DNA from 3 places in the Acinetobacter nosocomialis genome. Region 2 is predicted to be linked to each of the others. Evidence: predicted binding sites of a transcription regulator. Region 2 holds the regulator's gene; each other region holds the start of a gene.
What was found. Region 2 encodes PhoB, which activates phosphate uptake and scavenging genes when phosphate is short. Its sites were predicted from a motif close to TGTCATNAANCTGTCATAA; they were not measured.
Positions count from the first base shown of each region.

Region 1: ABLC00_RS04955 (inorganic phosphate transporter) is a predicted target of PhoB. The motif match lies at 2,441-2,459, and genes of this name have one in related genera.
Region 3: ABLC00_RS12650 (NAD(+) kinase) is a predicted target of PhoB. The motif match lies at 2,948-2,966, and genes of this name have one in related genera.

Region 1 is NZ_CP157432.1:1,044,176-1,052,492, forward strand. It holds gene metH (methionine synthase) at 1-2,042, opposite strand, end outside; gene ABLC00_RS04950 (hypothetical protein) at 2,108-2,338, shown strand; gene ABLC00_RS04955 (inorganic phosphate transporter) at 2,506-4,137, shown strand; gene ABLC00_RS04960 (D-serine ammonia-lyase) at 4,300-5,634, shown strand; gene ABLC00_RS04965 (hypothetical protein) at 5,679-7,226, opposite strand; gene ABLC00_RS04970 (hypothetical protein) at 7,768-7,932, opposite strand; gene ABLC00_RS04975 (formylglycine-generating enzyme family protein) at 8,053-8,317, opposite strand, start outside.
Region 2 is NZ_CP157432.1:3,834,015-3,842,331, reverse strand. It holds gene ABLC00_RS17985 (sulfurtransferase) at 1-36, shown strand, start outside; gene asd (archaetidylserine decarboxylase) at 33-884, shown strand; gene ABLC00_RS17975 (hypothetical protein) at 1,021-1,440, shown strand; gene ABLC00_RS17970 (alpha/beta fold hydrolase) at 1,483-2,679, shown strand; gene phoR (phosphate regulon sensor histidine kinase PhoR) at 2,747-4,105, opposite strand; gene phoB (phosphate regulon transcriptional regulator PhoB) at 4,115-4,825, opposite strand; gene ABLC00_RS17955 (TetR/AcrR family transcriptional regulator) at 5,081-5,752, opposite strand; gene ABLC00_RS17950 (SDR family oxidoreductase) at 5,949-6,782, shown strand; gene ABLC00_RS17945 (MATE family efflux transporter) at 6,839-8,206, opposite strand; gene ABLC00_RS17940 (pyridoxal phosphate-dependent aminotransferase) at 8,312-8,317, opposite strand, start outside.
Region 3 is NZ_CP157432.1:2,705,143-2,713,459, forward strand. It holds gene ABLC00_RS12640 (glycosyl transferase family protein) at 434-1,438, shown strand; gene ABLC00_RS12645 (YeaC family protein) at 1,650-1,922, opposite strand; gene ABLC00_RS12650 (NAD(+) kinase) at 1,919-2,827, opposite strand; gene mrcB (penicillin-binding protein 1B) at 3,013-5,409, shown strand; gene ABLC00_RS12660 (tetratricopeptide repeat protein) at 5,430-5,981, shown strand; gene ABLC00_RS12665 (NUDIX domain-containing protein) at 6,004-6,906, opposite strand; gene hemP (hemin uptake protein HemP) at 7,043-7,213, shown strand; gene ABLC00_RS12675 (HAMP domain-containing sensor histidine kinase) at 7,279-8,317, opposite strand, start outside.

The DNA.
Region 1 (8,317 bases), 1.2 Mb from region 2:
TCGGTGTCTTGGTCAATATAAGTCGTAATACCTTTAACTAGTGCATATTCAAGACGTTTTTCAACCGACTCATTACGCCATTCAAGGTTTTCAGCTTCTTTAGCTGCGCCGCCTTGTCCGCGGTATTTTTCTGCTACTTCAAGCAGTTTCTCAGTCGCAGCTTGACCAGATTCACCTTGGTTTTGGTTTAATATGACATCTTCAACAGCTTCTTTTAGCTCGGCTGGAATATCATCATAAATTGCCATTTGCCCAGCGTTCACAATACCCATGGTCATGCCTTGCTTAATGGCATGGTACAAGAACACCGAGTGAATGGCTTCACGAACGGGTTCATTACCACGGAACGAGAACGAAACGTTCGATACACCACCAGAAATCATGGCATGTGGTAAGTTCTGTTTAATCCAACCTGTTGCTTCAATAAAATCGACCGCGTAGTTGTTATGTTCCTCAATGCCAGTTGCTACTGCGAACACGTTCGGGTCAAAAATAATATCTTCAGCAGGGAAGCCTACTTCATTCACTAAAATATCGTATGAGCGCTTACAGATTTCGCGTTTACGTTCAGCAGTGTCAGCTTGTCCAGCTTCATCAAAGGCCATCACAATAATTGCGGCACCATATTGACGGCAGAGGCGGGCTTTTTCGACAAACTCGTCATAACCTTCTTTTAAGGAAATGGAGTTAACAACCGGTTTACCTTGTACGCATTTTAAGCCAGCTTCAATGATTTCCCATTTTGATGAGTCAATCATGATTGGCACACGTGAAATATCAGGTTCTGATGCTACAAGGTTTAAGAAATGCACCATCGCATTTTGCGAATCGAGCATCCCTTCATCCATGTTAATGTCAATAATTTGCGCGCCAGCTTCCACTTGTTGCTGTGCAACCTCTAAAGCTTCGGCAAAGTTTTCTTCACGAATGAGGCGTAAGAATTTTTTAGAACCGGTAACGTTAGTACGTTCACCAACGTTTACAAAGAGAGAGTCATCATAAATATTAAATGGCTCTAAACCACTTAGGCGACAAGCAGGTACGGTTTCAGGTACTTGGCGAGGTGCAATATCTTTGACTGCATTGGCAATGGCGCGAATATGGTCTGGTGTCGTACCACAGCAACCACCAGTAATATTAATTAAACCGCTTTCAGCAAATTCTTTTAAGAAAGCTGCAGTTTGCTCAGGTGTTTCGTCATATCCACCAAATGCGTTTGGTAAGCCCGCATTGGGGTGTGCTGAAACGAAAGTATCTGCGACATCAGAAATGGTTTTTACGTGAGGACGCATAGCATCTGCACCAAGGGCACAGTTAAAACCGATTGAAAGCAAATCACCATGGCGCACAGAGTTCCAGAAAGCTTCCGCAGTCTGACCCGTTAAAGTACGACCTGATGCATCGGTAATTGTCCCTGAAATCATAATTGGTAATTCACGACCAATTTGTTTAAAGACTTCTTTGACTGCAAAAATCGCTGCTTTACAGTTTAATGTATCAAATACGGTTTCAATCAAAATGATATCTACACCGCCTTCAATCAGTGCATGAGTCGCTTCAATGTAGTTTTCTTTTAACTCATCAAAGGTAATGTTACGAAAAGCAGGGTCATTTACATTCGGTGAAATTGAACAAGTACGCGATGTAGGCCCAAGTACACCAGCAACAAAACGTGGTTTTTCTGGAGTTGAATATTTTTCACAAGCTGCTTTGGCTAAACGTGCTGCTTCACGGTTAATCTCTGGAACAAGATCTTCCATGTGATAGTCAGACATTGAAACACGCGTGCCATTAAAGCTGTTGGTTTCAATAATATCTGCACCAGCATCAAGATAAGCTTCATGAATGCCTTGAATAATTTGAGGTTGTGTCAAAACTAAAAGGTCATTATTACCCTTTAAGTCATGTGCCCAATCGGCAAAACGCTCACCACGGTAGTCGGCTTCTTCTAATTTATGGCGCTGGATCATAGTTCCCATAGCACCATCAATAATCAGAATGCGTTTAGCAAGAAGCGCTTTTAGGGTGGCAAGCGTAGACATAGAAAACCCCGATCTTTTATATGAATTTAAAAATGCGGCGCTATTGTAACAGAATAGCAGCACAAATGATGACCTACGAAGGTCATGAGACAATAAGTAAAAAAATAAAAAAGAGGGTGTTTTATGACAAAAACGAAAGAATTTTCATGAAATATTCATCAAATGATCATGATATTGAAATATTTCATGCTCAATATGCCGAAATATTACAGTTGTTCTGTATGAAAAATAGACATATAGGCCATTTTATTTATTTTTTTGCTGTAAAAATAAGCACAAAAGGAGCTCATAAATAATGAATTAAGTTATTGTATTTTAAAAATAAAATAAAAATGATCGGGGAAAGGTGCATCAAATGAGGTCAAAATATAAAAAATTGACTTCATCAGGCGGCTCTTTGTCATATAATTGTCATAATTTAATTTAAGAATACAGAGGATTTTATTATCCTCTTACCGTCTGCATGAATTCTAATCTACCCCCTGTTTCGGATTCAAAACTTGCGGCAAACCTGCAAGCAAAATCGACGAATGTACACGTCCCAACACCGAAATTTTTTATGCCGGTGTTTCTGACGATTATTGTTGCAACACTTATTTATATTGGGTTTCAGGTTAGTGCTGATTTAGCGCATGTTCCACCTTTGAGCCTTTATTCGGTTATTCTTTTATCTACTGCACTTTTCATTGCATTGGGCTTTGAATTTGTAAACGGTTTCCACGATACTGCTAATGCAGTTGCAACGGTCATTTATACAAATGCATTGCCTGCACCAGTTGCAGTCATGTGGGCTGGTTTTTGTAATTTTCTTGGGGTAATGGTCGCAAGTGGTGCTGTTGCTTATGGCATTATTGCATTGCTTCCTGTTGAACTTATCATGAACATGGGTAGCGGTGCTGGCTTTGCAATGGTTTTTGCATTGTTAATCGCTGCAATTCTTTGGAACCTTGGTACTTGGTTCTTAGGAATCCCAGCTTCTAGCTCTCACACCTTGATTGGTTCAATTTTGGGTGTGGGTATTATGAACCATCTATTGAGTGCATCGACTGGCGTAACGACCAGTGGTGTAGATATGGACCAGGTGATTAAAGTAGGTAAGGCATTATTATTTTCACCTTTAATTGGTTTTGCTTTTGCAGCAATCTTATTCTTGTTGGTTAAAACTATTTTCAAACGCCAATTAGAATTATTCCAGCCACCTGAAGGTAATAAGCCACCACCAGCAATCATTCGTGCAATTTTAATCTTTACCTGTACAGGTGTAAGTTTTGCACACGGTTCAAATGACGGCCAAAAAGGTATGGGTCTCATCATGCTCATTTTGGTTGGTTTAGTACCGTTAGCTTATTCAATAAATAAAAACCTAGATACACAACAGGTTCAATCATTCCACCAGCTTTCTTCTCAAACTGCTGTTTTGTTAAACCATAATCAGCAAGAATTGACTGATGAAAAAGCGCGTGAAGTTTTAACTAAATATATTCAAACCAAGCAACAGACACCTGAAGTTGTACCTGCATTGGCAAGTATGACTGATCATTTAGGTGCTCGTGTTTCTAGCTATAGCGACTTAAAAGATATTCCTGAAGCTGCGATTAGTGAAATTCGTAATGATATGTATTTAAGCACAACCACGTTTAAACGTTTGGACAAAGCAGATGCTTTACCAAAAATGGATGATTCACAGAAAAAGCTTGTGAAAGATTATCGCGGTAGCTTGGATTCATTCTTACAGTACATTCCAAACTGGGTGAAAGTTGCGGTTGCATTAGCGCTTGGTCTTGGCACTATGGTTGGTTGGAAACGTATTGTGGTGACTGTAGGTGAGCGTATTGGTAAGAACCATATGACTTATGGTCAAGGTATGTCTGCTGAGCTTATTGCAATGAGTACTATTGCAGCAGCAGATGGTTTAGGTATGCCAGTTTCAACTACTCATGTTTTAAACAGTGCTGTTGCGGGTACCATGGTTGCAAATAAATCAGGTCTAAACTTTAATACCATTAAGACAATTTTGTCAGCTTGGATATTTACTTTACCTGCGACCATCTGTTTGTCAGGTGGTTTATATTGGTTGTTCTTAAAGTTCATTTAAGTTGTCTGCTTAAATCTAAAAAGCCACTATTATTAGTGGCTTTTTTATTGTCACATTTAAAAAAAAGATCGCTTTTTTCAAATAAACTCAGTAAAGAATGAATGATTACTGCAAATACTTATTGCTAGGTGACTAGCTCAAAAATTGATGAAAGGATATAGGATGAAAACGGTTCAACTCGATCAACTCAAACAACAATTCCCACTCATTCAAACATTACAAGATTACCAAGAAACATTTTGGTTTAATCCGAACCGTTATCCTTTAAAAGAAGCTCTCATGAAAGTAGGACTGACAGAGCAAGATGTAAAAGATGCCGAAGCAAGGCTAGAACGTTTTGCACCTTACTTAGCAAAAGTATTTCCAGAAACTCAAGCACTACATGGAAAAATTGAATCAGAACTAGTTGAAATTGCAGATATGCAACAAGCCTTATCTGTAGAAAAACAACAGAAGCTTACTGGAAAGCTTTGGCTTAAAAAAGATAGTCATTTACCTATTTCGGGTTCAATCAAGGCACGTGGTGGAATTTATGAAGTCTTGGCTCATGCTGAAAAGTTAGCAATTGAGGCAGGGTTTCTCAAGTTAGATGATGATTATAGTCAACTTGACCAAGATGCATTTCGAGCATTTTTTTCCAAATATCAAATTGCAGTAGGTTCTACAGGTAATCTTGGTTTATCAATCGGTATTATGAGCGCGAAGCTCGGTTTTAGAGTGACCGTGCATATGTCTGCCGATGCAAGACAGTGGAAGAAAGATAAACTGCGTTCATTAGGTGTCAATGTTGTGGAATACGCCAGTGATTATGGTGTCGCTGTAGAGCAGGGACGTAAAGCAGCAGAACAAGATCCAAATTGTTTTTTTATTGATGATGAGAATTCGACGACTTTATTTTTAGGTTATGCAGTAGCAGGAATACGCTTAAAACAACAGTGTGAGCAAAAACAGATTAAAGTCGATGCAGAACACCCATTATTTGTTTATTTGCCATGTGGTGTCGGTGGTGGCCCTGGTGGAGTGAGTTTTGGGTTAAAACTCGCTTTTGGTGAGCATGTACATTGTATATTTGCAGAACCGACTCACTCTCCATGTATGTTACTAGGTGTTTATACAGGGTTGCATGATCAGATTTCAGTAAACGATATTGGTTTAGATAACATTACTGCTGCAGATGGATTGGCTGTTGGCCGTGCTTCTGGTTTTGTCGGCCGTGCTATGCAGCAGTTAATTGACGGTTACTACACCATTCATGATGAGTGTTTATATGAGCTGATTGCGCTTTTAAATCAAACTGAGAATATCCAAGTTGAGCCCTCGGCAGCGGCAGGCATGATGGGGCCATATTATGTGCAAACTACTCGTGATTATTTGGCCTTGCATCAATTGTCAGCTGAAAAGTTACAGCATGCGACACATGTGGTATGGGCGACTGGTGGTGGTATGGTTCCACCTGATGAAATGCAAAAGTATTTAACACATAGTCAAAACAAATAATTGCACAAAAAAAGCCCAATTTTAGAATTGGGCTTTTAACCTCATTATTTTTTAGAAAATTTCTTAAATGGAAGCTTTTCGGCCGCAAAACCATAGATTGCAGCAAAAGGAAGGGCTGTACGGGCTAAATAAGCCACACGCCATAGACCGCCATGGTTGGCACCTTCCATCATCAACTCTAGAGGATGGTCAAGCACAGTTTCAGGATTTGCGACAGAAGATTCATTTCTTAAGTCATGGATCCAGAGTGCCGCCATAATGGCATTTGTGGTTTCTGGACTAAACGCTTCTACATCAAAAAGTTCCGCACCGTTAAAAGCGGCCTTAAGGAGTGGATTTTTTGTGACCGAATGAGTTGTCGTAGATGGAGCAATATTAATACTCACGCGTTGGCCTTGATGACGGGCAAGTGTTGCTCGCCATTGTTGAATACGTTTAGCTAATGCGTAGTTTGGCCCTTGTTCAACTACCAAGCAGTCTGCAATACCATAAGTTTTGCCATTTTCGCTGGTAATCAAGTCTTGATAAGGTGCTTGGAAAAAACGTTTGAGCGATAGTGTAGAGATACCTTTTGCAGCCATTTTTTGTAGTTGTGAACGAGATTTAAATTTCTCTTGAGCTGCCTCTGCAACTTCTTTAGGTACTGCGTAAACATCGGTTGGAGTACACATAAACATTAAGCTTGTATCAGGTTTATGTTCACTCACATATTGCATAATACTGTCCATGGCCATTGAGACGCGGACATGTTTTTCACCATCTAGATAAGCAATAGCAGCTAAATCTAATTTTTGAGGAAATTGAACTAACCACTGTGCAATTTCTGGTAGTTGAGTCAGTAAATTGGCACCTAATTTATCTCTTAATTCAGAAGCTTTTGCTGTTGAGTCAACTGATTCAATTGTAGGTGCAATCAGCGTTGCGTTTCCTTGCTGAATTGTATTTAAAATTTTCCCCCAAACTCGTGGGTTCGGTAAATCAATTGCAACAATATTCGCTTTCCACTTTGCTAGCCAAGGTAAAGGACCAGCTTCTGAAGCCGCACCAAACAGAACCATGGTTCGATCAGATAAATCAAACCATTCTGGATGAGCGGCAGCTTCACGTAAAGCCTTGGCATGGCTTGGTTCAATAATACCTGCATTTTCCCATTTTTGAATTTGATCAAGTAAGCTTTGCCCGCTAAGTTTTTGGCCTTTATATGGAACATACCATTCTGGTGCAGCTTCACTTTCACCTTTAAATTTAACTGTATTTAAAGGCTTAGTGGTAGGGATGTGCAGAGCATCTTTTAAAAGATAGTGTTTACCATCGCGGAAATAGTCAAAAAGATGATGAGCCTTATGTAAGCCCTGTTTGGCGATAGTAATCGGGTTATTGCTATTAGAAAGCCCATGTTGAACAAGTGATTTAAAGTATCTTGGATAGTTTTTCCGCCAGTTTTTTTCAGTCAAAATCTGTTGAGCAGTTTTATTATCTACAATAGATAAAGCTTCTGACAAAATCTCTTGGCCTGTGCGAGAAGTACTTTGTTTTTTTGTTGAAGCGTGTATCGGAAATTGTAGACCTTCGTCTGGACTCTGGCTGGACATAAAATATCTCACTTGGACGGTAGTATTAATATACAGGTGTATACATTATCTATGCCAATTAAAAGAAACGAGTGGCAATAACTGACAAAATGAAAATTAAATTATTTTTGTGATGAAGGTAGTTTGAGTGAATTTTTATGATAATTTGATCTCATTTTAACTTCATTTTTTTTCACATTTCTAGAACATTTTTATAGACTTACGTTACATAAATGATTATTTTGTATAGAGCGAATTCATCAGATCTAAGCTGAAGATAAAATGTTCAAAATGTATCAATAAAAAAGATACGATGATGAGTAAAAAACTAGACTTTTTTATTAAACGATAAGAAAAGTCAAACGGAATAAGAAAGAATTGGGGTGAAACTAGATGGAAGACAACGTAAGATTGTCTTTTAAAAATCTTGGGGATATGGTGATTTTTTTACACCATAATTTTCTAGTTTCGCCCCATCTAATTTTGGGTGAAGCCCTATACATAAGCTGTAAATCATCTTTCTAAATAGTCAGATTAATTTGCTTATAGTCTATCTAAACTTTTAACAACGACCTTTCTTGGCCTGACCTGGTGGACAAAAATCTCCTGGATGATTGTGATAAGGCGAATCCGGATCAACTACTACACTGCCAGCAGGGGTATAAACTGCACAAGCCGATAGTGATAGTGTGAAAATTGCTGCTGCACAAACTAGAAATTTTTTCATCATATTGTTCTCTCTTTTTATCATTCTCCCTTTTACTATTTACTATAGAAATTATTAGATTGTTTTTCGATCTATTTTTGGTTAAGAAATATCAACACTCTAAACTAGTTTTTTTAGCGATTAAGGCGTACGTAAAATTGTACGAAAACCTACATGAGTAGCGGCTAAATCAAAATCTTGTGGGTAGCGACTACTATTACGGTAACGTGAACAGTAATTTTCAGCACACAAAAATGAGCCCCCTTTAATCACATATTGAGTGCTGCTCATTTCTTTTTGTCTTAAATCAGAATAATTACCCATATGTTGATCATGCGCACCTTGATAGGGAGAGGATGTCCATTCCCAAACATTTCCAATCATATCGAATAGCTTAAAGCCGTTG
Region 2 (8,317 bases):
GATAGTCCTATCATTACTGGAGAATCGCCGTCTTGAGTTTTACATCTCGCTTAAAAAAAGAATTATTTATTAAGGCACAAAACCTTGTTCCTCAGCATCAGTTAAGCCGTGTAGTGGGTAAAGTTGCTGCAAGTGAAAATCCAGTATTAAAAGCTGCGGTTATTCATGCATTTAAAACCAAATACGGCATTGACTTGTCGATTGCAGAGCAAGGCAATGCACTCAAATATAAATCTTTTAATGATTTCTTTACTCGTGCATTGAAAGATGGCGTACGACTGGTTGATGAAAACCCAGATAGTATTGTTTCACCAGCAGATGGCGCAATTTCTCAAATTGGTAAAATTACTGCTGGCGAAGTTTTTCAGGCAAAAGGCCAAAGTTTCTCTGTAGAAAAATTAATTGGTGACCCACAACTTGCTCAACCTTTCCAAGAAGGTGAGTTTGCAACGGTTTATTTGTCTCCACGCGATTATCACCGTGTTCATATGCCATTTTCAGGCACATTAACTGAAACTTTATATGTACCGGGTGAGTTATTTTCAGTAAATCAGGTGACTGCTGAAAATGTACCGGGTTTATTTGCCCGTAATGAGCGTATGGTTTGCTTGTTTGATACTGAACTTGGTCGTATGGCTGTTGTTTTAGTCGGCGCTATGATTGTTGCAGGTATTGAAACTGTGGCAACAGGTAAAGTAAAACCATCGGGTCGTATCGAATTACAGCATCATCAGTTGAAGCTAGAGAAAGGTGCGGAGCTTGGTCGTTTTTATTTAGGTTCTACTGCTATTATTTTATTTGAAAAAGATAAAATCGAGTGGGAAAAACGTTTTAAAGCCGAGTCAGTTGTTGTCATGGGCGAACGTATGGGCCACACGATTTAACTCATAAATAATAAAAAAAAGAGAGCATCTGCTCTCTTTTTTTATTCACATTTTTATAATTAACTATATTTTTAAATATAATGTTTATCAGTAAATAAATTTTCAACTCATTATAAATACTTACTAAGAGAATAAAATGTCCCCAACTCCTATCATTAGCCTATATTTTGCTTCGGTTTTGACTTTTGTGGCCGCGTTACTTCATTTTATTTGTGTGTTTTGGGGAGCAAATGGTTTTCGGTTTTTAGGGGCTGGGAAAAGTATTGTTCAGATGGTCGAAAAAGGGCATTGGTACCCGAATTTTATGGCTATAGCTGTAGGTTTTATTCTTTGTATTTTTTCTTTTTACGCTTTTTGCGCAGCAACTCGTTTTATGAATTTACCATTTGAAAAAATGATTATTTCTCTAGTTGCCATTCCATTTATTTTGCGTGGTTTGGCATTTCCATGGTTAAAGGCTAGATTTAGTGGAAATAGTGATCTATTTTGGTATGTGAGTTCTTTCATTTGCCTCTTGTTGGGTTCGTTATATGCAATAGGGGCATATTTTTTATAAGTTCAATTTGAAATGATGATTAGAAAGTAGAGGAGTAATCCCTTGATTAAAAAAAGTAATTCTTTATTAAAATTTTTATTGAGCAGTATTTGTTTGGCATCCGGTTCTGCTATGGCTACTCCAATGACAGATTTGAGTAAGCAAATAGTGAGTGAAAAACCGGGTTCTATACTGTCCATCGAACAACAAGATGTGACGAGTTTATTTCCTCATGCAGATCAACGTTTGCTGGTCAATTATCGTAGTCGAGGTGTGAATGGTGAACCTATCGTTGCCTCAGCATTTATTTTATTACCAAAAGGAACGCCTCCAAAAAATGGCTGGCCTATACTGGCTTGGGCGCATGGCACGACCGGAGTTGCTGACACCTGTGCACCTTCTGGTGACTATGTAGGTGGCCCTGTTCATTCTTATCAAGAAGTTGCTTCCAAAGCTTTAGATTCTTGGCTTGCACGCGGCTATGCGGTCGTTGCACCCGATTATCAGGGATTAGGTACGCTAGGTGCACATCCTTATATGAATGCCAAGAGCCAACTGCACACGGTGGTAGATGCCGTACGAGCGTTACATGCATTTAAGCCAAAAGATTTTAATAAACAGTGGCTAGTGATGGGCCATAGCCAAGGCGGAGCTGCTGCTATTGCCGTGGCGGCTTATGGGCAAAAAGATGCACCTGAACTAGATTTAAAAGGAGCGATTGCGCTTGCGCCAGGTGGCTATCAATATGAAGGCATTGCAGAGTATGTAAAAACTAATCCAAACCCAGAACCTAGCGTGGCAGCTTTCTTCCCGATTGTGTTATTGGGAGCGCAAGCAGCAGAACCAAGTATTGTCCCTGAAAATTTAGTTAGTCCCGAAATGAACACTGTGCTAACGCAAGCACGTAGCCGCTGTTTATCTGAACTTCAATCTGACTTGAAGAAATCACCTTCGAGCATATTTAAAGCTAATGCAGATTTAAGACCTCTTTTGACTTATCTGAAGCAGCAGTCCATTGAAAATATGGTGCCTACCGTACCATTAATGATCGTACAAGGTTCTAAAGATCATTTGGTTGACCCGAGAGGGACATATGCTTATTACCAACAGCTATGCAAATCAAAAAAGCCAACTATTTATCAAACAATTGATGGGGGAGATCATCGCGATGCACTGCGTCAGAGTAGTACTTTTGCCACCAACTTTTTAAATATTATAGAAAAAAATCAGACTAAATCTTATTGCTCTAATTTTAAATAAATAGTTTGAAATGTGACAAAAAAGCCGACTTTTCAAGAGTCGGCTTTTTATATGTGAGAAGGCAACTTTAGGTCATGTTATATAGTCTTTCTTTTGGAAAAACTGCGGTAAAGGTTGACCCTTCATTTTCTTTAGATTGCACGTCTAAATAAGCACCATGCTGCATAAGTACGTGTTTTACAATCGCAAGGCCTAAACCTGTTCCACCTGTTTGGCGACTACGGTCACTGTCTACGCGATAAAAGCGTTCGGTCAGACGCGGTAAATGTTTCGGGTTAATCCCGATACCGGTATCTTGTACGCTAAAGTAAGCATGTTCACCGTCATCATGCCAGCCAATGGTAATGGTTCCACCTTTGGGTGTGTATTTAATGGCATTGGTAATTAAATTACTAAATGCGCTGGCAATTTCCATGTCGGAACCAATCAGGTCACAGTGGCTATCAATATGCAAATTGAGTGTGTGGCCATAATCGGCATTGTAGGCCTGAGCATCATCAAACAGTTGATTCATTAAGCTCGGCATTTCAATAATCTGATTTTTTGCAATTTTTTTGTTGTTTTCTAAATTTGATAACAGCAATAAATCATTCACTAACGCATTCATACGTTTTGTTTGTGATTGCATTTGGTCAAATGCACGTTTCCAGCGTGGGCTAATATCTTCTTGGTCGGTAAATGTTTCGATATAGCCGCTCAGTACAGTTAAGGGGGTGCGAAGCTCATGCGAAATATTATCGACGAAGTCTTTACGCATTTGCTCAAGGTTGTGCATACGCGTTACGTCGTAAGCTACAAGTAAGCGACTTTCTCCACCGAACCGTGTGAGCTTAACCTGTACATAACGGTCATCATCAAGATTAGAATGGAGTTTAATCCCATCGGGCGCTTGATCAATATTGTTAAAATATTCAATAAAAGTAGGCTGACGCAAAATAGTTAATAAGTTGCGACCACGGTCAAGTGGACTAATTCCCAGTAAACGCTCTGCGGCTGGGTTCCACCATTCGATTTGATGTTGATCATCAATTAAAACAACTGCCTCAGCTAGGGCAACTAAAGAAGATTGGGCACGGTCAATTAGCCCAACCATTTCGGCCTGAACAATTCGTTCCTGACGCTGAGCACGATACACATTAAATAATAATGCCCCCCAAATACCACTTAGGTTGGGAGGAACATCGTAAGGATTGTTGGCAATCCAGTCATTCACCAAATATAAAGAACGTAACTGGAGCGCAAAAAACACCACGAAGGCGATAAAAATACAGCTCCAGAAATACCCAACCCCTAAACCGACTAAACCTGCAATAATCAGGAAAAATAATAAAAGTCGTAAATCTTGTTTAGCAAACGTCCACAAACTACTGTAACGGGAAAGCTTTTGTTCACGTACCTGTTCAGGGACGGGGTAAGGTTCATACATAAATTTTGGTTAACCTGCGGCTAAATCTGCACGTGTAGAGAAACGATAACCTGTACCACGTACGGTTTGAACAAATCGGTCAACACCAAAAGGTTCTAACACTTTACGCAAACGACGGATATGTACATCGATGGTACGGTCTTCGATGTATACATTACCGCCCCACACCTGATCGAGCAACTGGGCACGTGTATATGCACGTTCTGGATGGGTCATAAAAAATGCAAGCAAGCGATATTCTGTTGGCCCCATATCTAAAATGCTGTTACCAAAGCTCACGCGTTGGCTTACAGGATCAAGAATTAAACCATTGGCATCAATGGTTTTTTCACCGCTTAGCGCATTTGCACGGCGTAAAACAGCTTTAATACGAGAAACCAGTTCACGTGTTGAAAATGGCTTAGTCATATAATCGTCTGCACCGGCATCTAGACCTTGTACTTTGTGGTCTTCCTCACCGCGCGCAGTCAGCATAATGACTGGAATTTCTGCTAGGTTTTCATCGCGTTTTAAGCGGCGGCATAAATCCACACCACTTACGCCTCCAGGTAACATCCAATCAAGCAAGATAAGTGCTGGACGTTGGTCGACGATAATTTGATGGGCCTGTTTGGCATCTTCAGCCTGTAAACATTGAAAGCCTGCCATATCCAAAGAAGTATGGATCATTTCACGAATAGGAAGCTCATCATCGACAATTAAAATATAGTCATCTTTCACAGCGTAATACCTTGTAGATTTTAACGGTGAACCGTTTTGTAGTTATGACAGGCTTATTACAAAGATTAATTATGACAATTTCATTGCAGAAAAGTCTATAAAATCGAATTTAGCAATAATTTGTGACAAAAATACGGCAAGCACATGACCGAATGATGACAGGGATGCATAAATTTTCTTAAAGCCATTCAATATGTTAACAGTTTGCTTCCAGCTAGGTTTTTAGCCTTAAAGCAGTGTCAAAAAACTTTAATATTATTTTGAAACTTGTGCCAACAAAGACAAGAAAACAATACGGCAGGCTGTTAAAACTTGTTCAAGAGACTGCTCAAAGCCACCCATGACCCATCGAATCGCAATTTGAGTCACATATCCGTTTAAGCCCGTTGCAATTAAAGAGAGCTCATTTTCCTTGTGCTGTATTTGCGGCATGGTCAGCATAACGAACGCTTGAATCATACGGTCAAACTGGGCAAGGGTTTCCTGAATGGTGGCCTGATTATGTAATTCCTGAACCAGAACTGCATCAACGTAGACGATACGAGCTAAACGAGGGTCATCTTTTAAGGTTGTCAGAAGCGCTCTTAACCCTGCATCGACCATTTTTTCTGGATCTGGTGCAGCCTTAATCACAGCTTGCATTAAGTTTTGCTGTAATTCTTCAATCATTTTTAAAAAGATAGTTTGGAATAAATCCTCACTCTTTTTAAATGATTCATAAAAATAACGTTCAGTGAGTTTTGCTTCTTGGCAGACATCTTTTACCGTCACTGAAAAAAAGCCAAGGGTTCCATAAGTCGCAATACCGGCTTCAATGAGTTTTTCGCGGCGTACCTCTTTACGCTCAGAAAGAGATAATCCTTTGAACTGGCGTTCTTTACCCGCAGTTTTTGTTTTCTTTTTATTGGTTGAGTCGTTTGTCGCCATAAATAAATGGTTTCCTGATTTTTCGGTTTTTCAGCAAGTATGAGGCTTATGATAAAGCCGTCAGCAGAATTGTGCCAATCTATCTGAAATTACAGTGTACTATATTGACAATGAATATTGTCAAAATTATATTAAAAGAGTCTAAAGTGCACATGCAATGAACCAGTTGTGCAAATCGAAAAACAAAGGATGGACAATGAAAAATTTTAAAAACAAAGTCGCTGCAATCACGGGTGCAGGTTCTGGCATTGGGCAACAATTAGCAATTCTCTTAGCGAAACAAGGCTGCCATCTTTCATTAAGTGATATTAATGAAAAGGGTTTAGAGAAAACTGTTGAGCTATTAAAACCGTACAGTAATATTACTGTAACAACTAAAAAGTTGGATGTTTCTGATCGTGAAGCGGTAAAGCAGTGGGCACAGGAAACCGTTCAAGATCATGGCTCTGTTAATCTCATTTTTAACAATGCTGGTGTCGCTTTAGGTTCAACTGTAGAAGGCGCAAGCTACGAAGATTTAGAATGGATTGTTGGAATTAATTTTTGGGGCGTGGTTTACGGTACCAAAGAATTTTTACCGTTCATTAAGCAAACTCAAGATGGGCACATTATTAACATTTCGAGCTTATTTGGTTTAACAGCTCAGCCAACTCAGTCTGGCTATAATGCAACCAAATTTGCGGTGCGTGGATTTACCGAATCGTTACGCCAAGAGTTAGATATTGAAAAATGTGGCGTAAGTTCGCTATGTGTACATCCTGGCGGCATTCGCACCAATATTGCTAAAGCTGCAAAAATGAATGACAGTTTGAGTAGTTTGGGTATGGACCCAGCTAAATCTATTCAAAACTTTGATAAATTCCTACGTACCCCACCAGAAGAAGCAGCTCGTCAAATTCTAGATGCCGTTTTGAAAAATAAACGTCGTTTATTGATTGGTAGTGATGCAAAATTTCTTGATGCACTTCAGCGTTTGTTCCCAACTGGATATCAACGTGCTTCAACCGTTGTAACCAAATGGATGAAATAAGATTTAAATTAAAAAAGCCATCAATTGATGGCTTTTTTTATAAGGCTTAAGCTGTTTTAAATAAGAACTTTGATCTTCTTTTTCTTCCATATAAACTGGTAATACAAGCCTTGAACGATACAAAGGCTCACAAATGCCAAGGCATAAGCAATCCAGATCCCTTTAAGCCCCCACATGGAGCTAAACCAGTAAGCGCATGGGATTTCAATCAACAAAATAGCCGAGATATTTAACAGCATTGGGACGGTAACTGTACCGCTGGCCCGCATGATTGATGCAAAAATAGCACCTGCACCAAAAAATAAAATTGCCCAAAGTACAATAAATAAGAGCTGCTGTCCTAATACCACCACAGTTGGGTCGGTAATGAATAAGGCCATCAAATATTTTGAAAATAGATAGCCAAGTGCAATTAACACACCTGTGAATAAAAAGTTCATGCCTAAAGCTGTGCGGGTAACACGTGCGAGTAAGTCTGACTTACCTGCACCAATTGCTTGAGCTGCAAAAATTGAAGCTGCAATTGAGATAGACAAAGCAGGGAACTGAATATAGTTGAGTACTTGGTTGACGGCACCATAGGCAGCTGTGGCATGAGCGCCAAAGCGGTTAACCAAACCTACAATCACGAGTCCCGCCATAGAGGTGGTAATCATTTGAATACCAGTTGGCACACCCAGACGTAAAATGATCTTGCTCAGTTCTGGGTTGTGGCGGATATGCTGCAAAAGCTGGCGGTTCGGTCGAAGTGGGTGCTTTTTCTTATTTAGATAAATCGCAAGAAAAATTAAAATCGCAATATAACTAATAATTGATGCTATAGCGGGTGCAATAATCCCTAGAGCAGGGAAGCCAAAATAACCTTTAAGCAAAATTGGGGTAATAATCACACCGATTACACTGGTTAAAGCCAGTGCCAGTAAGGGCGTGGTGCTGTCACCTACACCACGTAAAATTGAGGTATAGATAATATAAACAAATAAAAGTGGACTACCTGCGAGCATCCATCGCACATAAGGTAAAGCAAGATGCATCACCTTGGGGTCAGTACCTAAAAGCTCTAAAATATCATGGGCGAAGAATGCCCCAATAATCGCGGTAATGACTCCCCCAATGATGGTCATAAAAAGAGTAGAACCCACCACACTTTGAACTTTTTCTATATCCTGCGCGCCCCATGCCTGTCCAACTAAAACAGTAGTACCAGTTGAAACTCCAATAATAAAGGCAAGTAGTAAAAACAAAATGGGGAAATATACAGAGACTGCGGCAATTGCATCGACACCCATCATTTGTCCAACAAAGATGGTATTAATGGTGCCAGATAAATTTTGCAAGATATTGGTAGCAATGAGCGGCAATAAGAAAACAAAAAATGTTTTCCATAGATTTTGCTGATGTATTAAAGATTGTCTTGGTGGCATGTGTTCTCCATCGCCCATCTCTTTGATGAGCGGGGCGGACATTCAACTTAGCATATTTAGTTGAAATTTCTTGTAGTGTTTTACTATGCTAAGTTTCTAAATTTATTAACA
Region 3 (8,317 bases), 1.1 Mb from region 2:
GAATACACAGCCCTAACCTTTCACATAAACACCGCAAAAGGGAAACGGTTTTTTGGGAACAAAAAACCTTCCTACTACCTCAATGAAAACGAAATACAGTTTTCTAAAACAGGAGAATACCTGAAGTTTCCAACCACTTTGAGTAGCCAGAAATAACCTCTTACTTTTCCAATAAAAAGCTGAAGATATAGGAGAATCACATAAAATTATGATATGAGTGCTCAAAAAAGCACGTGAAAGTTTACTCGAATTAAATAGCAATTCGGTTAAAATTTTGGCTAATACGCACAAAAAACACTCATGCAGCCTTAAGACTTTAGTATGAGAAACACTTTTGATATTTTTTCAGCAGTTTTTTATGTCATATTGATAAGTCCTTGTAGACAATTCATTTTGAGCTGTCTCCCCCTTATTTTTACTGTTTTGAATTGCCATGAATACTAAACGTAATATCTATAAAGATGCTGAACATCCCTTTGCTCAATATGTCCGTATTTTAGGTAAGGGGAAAACCGGCTCTCGCTCACTAAGTTATGAAGAGGCCTATCAGGCTTTTACCATGATTTTAAAAGGTGAAGTTCTTGATGTTCAGTTGGGTGCTTTTTTAATGCTGCTACGTGTTAAAGAAGAGTCCATTGATGAGCTTGCAGGCTTTGTACAAGCCACCAAAGACCAACTTAATTTTCAACCTTTAGATGTGGACTTGGACTGGTCATCTTATGCAGGCAAGCGGAAACATTACCCTTGGTTTTTATTAGCAGCTCTTACCCTTGCTCACCACAGCTATAAAATCGTCATGCATGGCGCTTCTGGACATACGATTAACCGGGTCTATACCGAACAAGTTTTGCAATATTTAGATTATAAAATTTGCCATTCTGAACAAGAAGTCCGCACACAATTGGCCGAACAGAATTTTGCTTACTTACCATTAGATGTAATTTCACCTGTTTTAAGTGATTTAATTTCTTTGAGAAATGTGATGGGTTTACGCTCGCCTATTCATACGTTAGCCCGCCTCATTAATCCTTTTAGCGCTAAGGCCACCTTGCAAGCCATATTCCATCCTGCATACAGAACTTCTCATCAGCATAGTGCGCTTCGCTTAGGCTATCAAAATAGTGCAGTCATTAAAGGTGAAGGCGGTGAATTTGAACGAAACCCAGACGCGAAAACCCTGATTTGCGGAATTAAAAATGGAGAACTCTATGAGCATGAGTTGCCAAAGCTTACGCCTGAACGTAGCCCAATTGAAGAAGAGTTAGACTTAGCCACCTTTAAAGCGGTCTGGCTTGGAAAGCAAAATCATGAATATGGGGAAATGGCCGTAACAGAAACTATGGGTATTGCGTTATATACCATGGGCGTTGTTTCTAATTTTGAGGAAGCAATGCAAAAAGCAAAAGTGTTATGGGAAACACGTAATTCAAGCCAATAAAACTAATATAAGACCATACAGCCTTCTATAGCATGTTTTTCTTATATTGCTACATATAGGCAATACTTACTTTTCAAAGATGAAAAGTAACAAAAATCTTTTGTTGAGCAAACAGTACTTCCATGTACTGTTGCTCAACTGGCGACATCCATGTCGCCGACGCGATAGCAAATGCTAACTAGGATTTATTCTTTTGTTTTAAAATACGGTTTTAAACAAAACGAATCGGTTTAAATTCAGGCTCATGCTTGTGATGATCATCTTCACAAACCTCACCCTCTTCTTTTGTACCACGGTCAATATAACCGCTACGCTGTTCTTCCGGTAAGTTCTTTAACTCCCAAGCAATCACGGCTTGCATACATGTTTCGCGCTGCTCTTTCGTTAAAACAACACCATTTGGCCATTTACCAATTTCTACTGCTGTTTTTAAACGCTCTACAATTTCAGGGTTTAAAACAGATAGCATTTGTTCAATATTCATGATTCATCTCTTTGAAAAGATTCAAAATCTTGGTTCCAACCCAGTTTGGTACGACAAGCCATATAGAAATCATAACCTGGTGGGTGTAATAAACTTAATTTAAATGGGTGTTTGCGGATGTGCAAACTGTCACCAACATTGAGCGATACACTATGTTGCCCATCTGCACTCACCATCGGTAATACCCGATTTTCGCGAATGACGATTTTAATTTCACTTTGCCCACCAACTACGATTGGGCGTGAAGATAATGTATGGGGGTGCATAGGGACTAATGCAATAGCATCCATACTCGGATGTAAAATTGGACCACCACCTGACAATGCATAAGCAGTTGATCCTGTCGGGGTCGAAACAATTAAACCATCACTATGCTGACGGTAAACATATTGACCATCAATATTAAGTTCAAAGTCGATCATATGTACCGACTTACCTGAGTGTAGTACAACGTCATTTAAAGCAATTGCATCATAAATGACTTCACCATTGGTCCGTACTTCCATTTCAAGCAAGAAACGGCGATCAAGTTGGAAATGACCTTGTAATACCTGATCAAGTTTAAAAATAGCTTCCGCAGGCTTAATATCAGTTAAAAATCCTAAACGCCCACGGTTAATACCAATGACAGGTGTATTGTAGCGAACTAAAGCTCTAGCTGCATGAAGTAAAGAACCATCTCCACCTACTACAATCACCAGATCAGCAACTTCACCTAATAAGTGACGACTAACAACTTGTGCATGATCATAGGGCACTAATTCGGCAGTTTCCTGATCAAAAATGGGGTTTAGGCCTAAACTTAGCAAATGGTCATGAATTAAACATAGTGTTTCTACAACTGATGATTTATCCGGTCGACCAATTAACCCGACGTTTCTGAAGGACTTATGTGAAATTTGCACGAATGAGTAAGCTCCGCTGCGATTCTACGCTATCATAACATTAACCTGATTAATTTAAAAAAACATAACAACAAGATGCTGTAAAATTCAATCTAAGTTTTCCATTTATTCACAGTTTTATCATTGCAAATTGATGACAAGCTATCGCATCATTAACGTATTGTTTAGGGTTTTATCTCATTTATATGAAGTTTGAACGTGGTATCGGTTTCTTCGCGCTAATTTTTTCCATATTGGTGATTGGTGCTTTTATTGCTCTTAGTATCTATCTGATTCGTTTAGATAATATTATCCGTGAAAAATTTGAAGGACAGCGCTGGGACATTCCTGCCAAAGTGTTCGCTCGGCCTTTGGAAATTTATAATAATGCACCCATTACTCAAGCAAATTTTACCCAAGAATTAAAATTATTAGGTTACAAAACTTCAAGTAATTATGACAAGTCTGGAACCTTCGTTGCTCAAGGCAGCAACATGTATGTACATACACGCGGTTTTGACTATGGTGATAGCGTAGAACCGGAACAAGTTTTAGAACTTAGCTTTGCAAACGACCAAGTTGCAGAGGTACGCAGTACAAAACCTTCTTCAACAGGTGTGGCTCGTTTAGAACCTTTACTGATTGGGGGAATCTATCCTCAGCATAATGAAGACCGTGTTCTGATCAAACTCAATAATGTTCCTAAACCACTCATTGAAGCTTTAATTTCTACAGAAGACCGTAATTTCTACCATCACCACGGTATTTCAATTCGTGGTACAGCACGTGCTTTGGTAAGTAATGTCACTGGAGGACGTCGCCAAGGTGGTTCAACCCTGACACAACAGTTAGTCAAAAATTTCTATCTAACCCCTGAACGTACATTAAAGCGTAAAGTTAATGAAGCATTAATGGCTTTACTTATTGAGCTTCATTACAGCAAAGATGAAATTTTAGAAGCTTATTTAAATGAAGTAAATTTAGGCCAAAATGGTAACTATTCAATTAATGGTTATGGCTTGGCTTCGCAGTTTTATTTTGGTTTACCACTTCGGGAACTTAATGTCGCGCAACAAGCTTATTTAGTCGGTTTAGTTCAAGGGCCATCTTTATATAACCCTTGGAAAAACCCTGAAGGAGCAAAAAATCGTCGCGATACAGTATTGAATAACATGCGTGTAATGGGTTATTTAACTCAAGCCGAATATGAAACTGAAATTGCACGTCCTTTAGGTGTTCTCAGCAAGCCAAGCTTAGGTCCTGCAAAATTCCCTGATTTCCTAGATATTGTGCGCCGTCAGTTACGTACCGAATATCAAGAAAGCGATTTAACTAATCAAGGATTACGTATTTTTACGACCTTGGACCCAATTGCACAAACTCAGGTTCAAGATGCATTTAAAGCATCTGTAGAACGTCTTACTCAAAGTAACCCTGCCCGCTTGAAAAACTTGCAAGGTGCGGTACTGATTGCACATCCTGAAAACGGTGAGTTGATTGCAGCCGTTGGCTCAACTCAAGATTTTACTGGCTTTAACCGTGCTTTAGATGCAAAACGTCAAGTCGGTTCTTTATTGAAGCCAGTTATTTATTTAAGTGCAATTGAGTCTGGACGTTATAACTGGGCAAGTAAGATCGAAGATGCTCCTATTAGCATTCCTGTAGATGGCGGTAAAAGCTGGACACCGAAAAACTATAGTGGCGGTGGTCATGGCGTTGTAAGTTTAAGTGAAGCCTTAGCAAACTCTTACAACCTATCTGCAGTTCGTCTAGGTCAAGAATTTGGGTTATCTACTTTTACCAACAACTTAAGAAAATTTGGTGTTGAATCACCAATTCCAGCCTACCCTTCTATTTTCCTTGGTGCAGTTAATATGTCACCAATGGAAGTACTCGGTATTTATGAAAACTTCGCTACAGGTGGTTTCAAATATCCAACTCGTGCGATTCGTTCTGTGGTAGATGCAAATGGCCGTTTACTTGATCGTTATGGTTTAAACGTACAACAAACCATTGACCCTTCGGTTGGCTATATCATGAACTATGGCCTACAACAGGTCATGTCATCAGGTACGGGCCGCACAGCGTATAACAGCTTACCTCCTACTTTAAAATTGGCTGGTAAATCAGGTACAACTAACGATACACGTGACTCATGGTTTGCTGGTTATTCGGGGAACCATGTCGCTGTAGTATGGTTAGGTCTAGATGACAACAAAGTAACTGGCTTAACAGGTTCATCTGGTGCATTACCAGTGTGGATTAATGTGATGAAACAATTACGTCAAACACCAGTAAATCTACGTCAGCCAGACACGGTACAGTGGCAATGGATTGACCATGCAACAGGTGATTTATCAGCACAAGCTTGTGCTGGCGCGATGTATATCCCTATGCTGACACATACGGTTCCGCATCGTGCTACGCCATGTGGAGCACCGTATTATCAAGTTGATCCAACATACGCACCACAAAGTGATAACACAGCACCAGCTTCTCAACCGGATAATAGCGATAGCTATATTCGTGAGAGTGAAAGCCAGATGGAACAAGATCTGTCGAATAACACACGAGTGATTTCTAGTGGTAGTTATAACAACTAAGCATTAACAGGAAACAGGATATGTTAAAGAAAGGTGTTTTTTATATTGGTGCTGTACTTATGGTCGGCTGTACAACTTTACCGGATCATTCAACTCCAAAAGAGAAAACACCACCTGTTACTGAGAAAAAGAATGCTGAGACACCATCTGGTGTAAAAATTACACCCTATGATCATCCAGATATTCAACGTAAAAGTTTACAGGTGATTGTTCCTCAGCAGAAAAAGCCCCAACGCTTTAATGAGGATGGAAGCCAGTTACCAGCTTTTAAAACTTTAATGCAAAAAACTGAGCAAGCTTACAAAAACCAGCAATGGTCAGATGCAGAGCGCTACGCCCTTCAAGCCCAGCGTTTAGCTCCACAGGCCGCCGAGACTTATTTATTTCTTGCACTGACTGCAAATCATAAACAGCAATATGCTAATGCTGAGTCTCTTGCAAGACGTGGTTTAAGCTTTGCTCAGAGCCAAGCGATGAAAAAACAGCTTTGGCTAACCATTTTAAAAGCGGGTCAACAACGTAATAACCCAAAAACTGTTCAGGAAGCTCAGCAAGCATTAAAAGCGCTCTAGCTTTTAATGCTTTTATGTCTTTTTAAAAATTACGAATACCTGCCAAGCCATACGCACCATATTGCTGTGCTGTGGCTAAATCATCAGGACTCATGCCCCCTAAAGCAAAGACGGGAATCTGGCATTTGTCAATTAAGTCAGCAAAACGATCCCACCCTAATGCGATAGCGTCAGGATGGGTCTCTGTTACTTTGACAGGGCTTACAAAAACAGCATCACAACCAATTTGCTGAGCATGCTGTAAAGAAACCGCATCGTGGCAAGCAGCAATAAAACGTACTCCCACTTCTAAGTCGCCTTTATGCAAACTCATTAATTGAGACTGTTTAAGATGTACTGTTCTTATACGGCTTTTTAAATCAGGTTTTAGTTTGTGCCAAACATCGACATTCATGATTAATTTTGAAAGCTGATTTGTATCTAAAAGAGCTAATTTTTCTAGATCATCCTCACTAACATTATCTTTTTCACTGCGCCAATACACTAAAGTTTCATCATTTTCGGGTAGTGTGAGCGTAGCGCTAATTTTAATAAAATGTGGCCAATACAATCTTTTAATAATATCTTTGTTGGCTTTCGGGAAGTTTAAGTTAACTAGCTGATCACGCGTATACCATGTCCAAGGCTGATGAATAAGATTTAATAATTCATCAGGTACATAGCTATGGAACAAATGAAGGTTGACGATAATGTCATCATATTCATGGTGAATATAATCAAACTGATGCCAATCTTTTAAACCAATACCGACTTCTTCATAAATTTCACGGCGGCATGCTTCTTCAGGCGTTTCACCCTGCTCAACCTTTCCTCCTGGAAACTCATGCTTTCCACCTTGATGCTGCTGTTCACCACGCCATCCAACTAATATTTTTCCGCGATGAATTAAGATAGCTATTGCGACATCGACTATCGGTTTAGGCATTTTTCTACTCACTCAAATTTTTCCCAAGTGTAAGCAAATTTTATCAATTTATAAATTCTTTAAAATCTCATTGACAGATCTATTCGATAATGATTATCATTTAAATCGTTCAAGAATATACCACGGAGCACAACAAATGAACGCACCTTTTAGCTTATTTACTCGTAACACTGACTCAGCTCATGCCTTACCAATGCTGCATTCTAACAACCTATTTGCATTAGGTCGTGAAATTCGAATTATGCATGCTGGCGAGGAATACCGACTACGCCTTACTCGTAATAACCGTCTCATTTTAACTAAATAAGAACTACCCTCGCGTTTCAATAATATTCGTGGGAAAACAAAAAATGGATAGCATGGGCAACCATGCTATTTTTGTATTTCATGATTAAAAGGCAATGTCACCTCAACTTTTAAACCACCTTGGTTTGCATGCATAAATTGTAGTTCCCCACCATGGAGTTGAATAATTTTCTTAGTAATTGATAGACCTAATCCTGAGCCTTGTTGCTGCGTACCTAATACACGAAAAAAACGCTGTCCTAGACGTCTTAAAACTTCATCATCTACGCCATTTCCAGTGTCTTCTATAGAAATTTTTAATTGTTGCTGATCATGACTGAGCTCAACATGAATAAAACCCAACATAGGACTATAGCGAATAGCATTATCAAACAGATTTCTAAAAGCAATGAAAAGTAATTCTTCATTTGCAAATATTTTGGTTTCATTTGACAAAATATTTGTCTCAATCATCATTTGTTTGGCTTGTGCATCCATGCTTACAGTTTCAATTACTCGAGCCAATAGATGGTTTAAATCAATCACACTCTTAAAGAGTTCTGGTTGTTCTATTTCATTAGGTTCCAAACGAGCAAGAAGCAGTAAATTTTCAAGAATTTTGGTACTTCTTGAAACGTCTTCTTGGATGCGTTCAAAGTCTTGATCAAGCTCTGGAATATGCTGATATTTACGTTGTAAAACTTGCAGACGCATTTGTATGGCAGATAAAGGTGAACGTAACTCATGTGATGCATCTGCGGTAAATCGCTGTTCAGCAACGAGTGCCCTTTGGAGCCTTGCAAGTAACTGGTTTAATGCATCTATGACGGGTTGAATTTCTGTAATGACATCTGGGTCTTGAATCGGTTCTAAATTTGATGCGGTTTTTTGAGCAATACGTTTAGAGAGTAGATTGAGAGCCGCCAATTGTTGTTCGGTACGCCAACTTACAATGACCCATTGTAGTAGCCAGAACAAAACCATAAGACCACTATATCCAGCGAGTGCTTTGAGTACCTCTTCAACACGAGTACTCATGGGTTGAAAAACCTCAACTTGCAGCTCTGAATCTTTTTGTTGTGCGGCCAGACTACGCCATAATTGACCATCAAACCAAAAATATGAA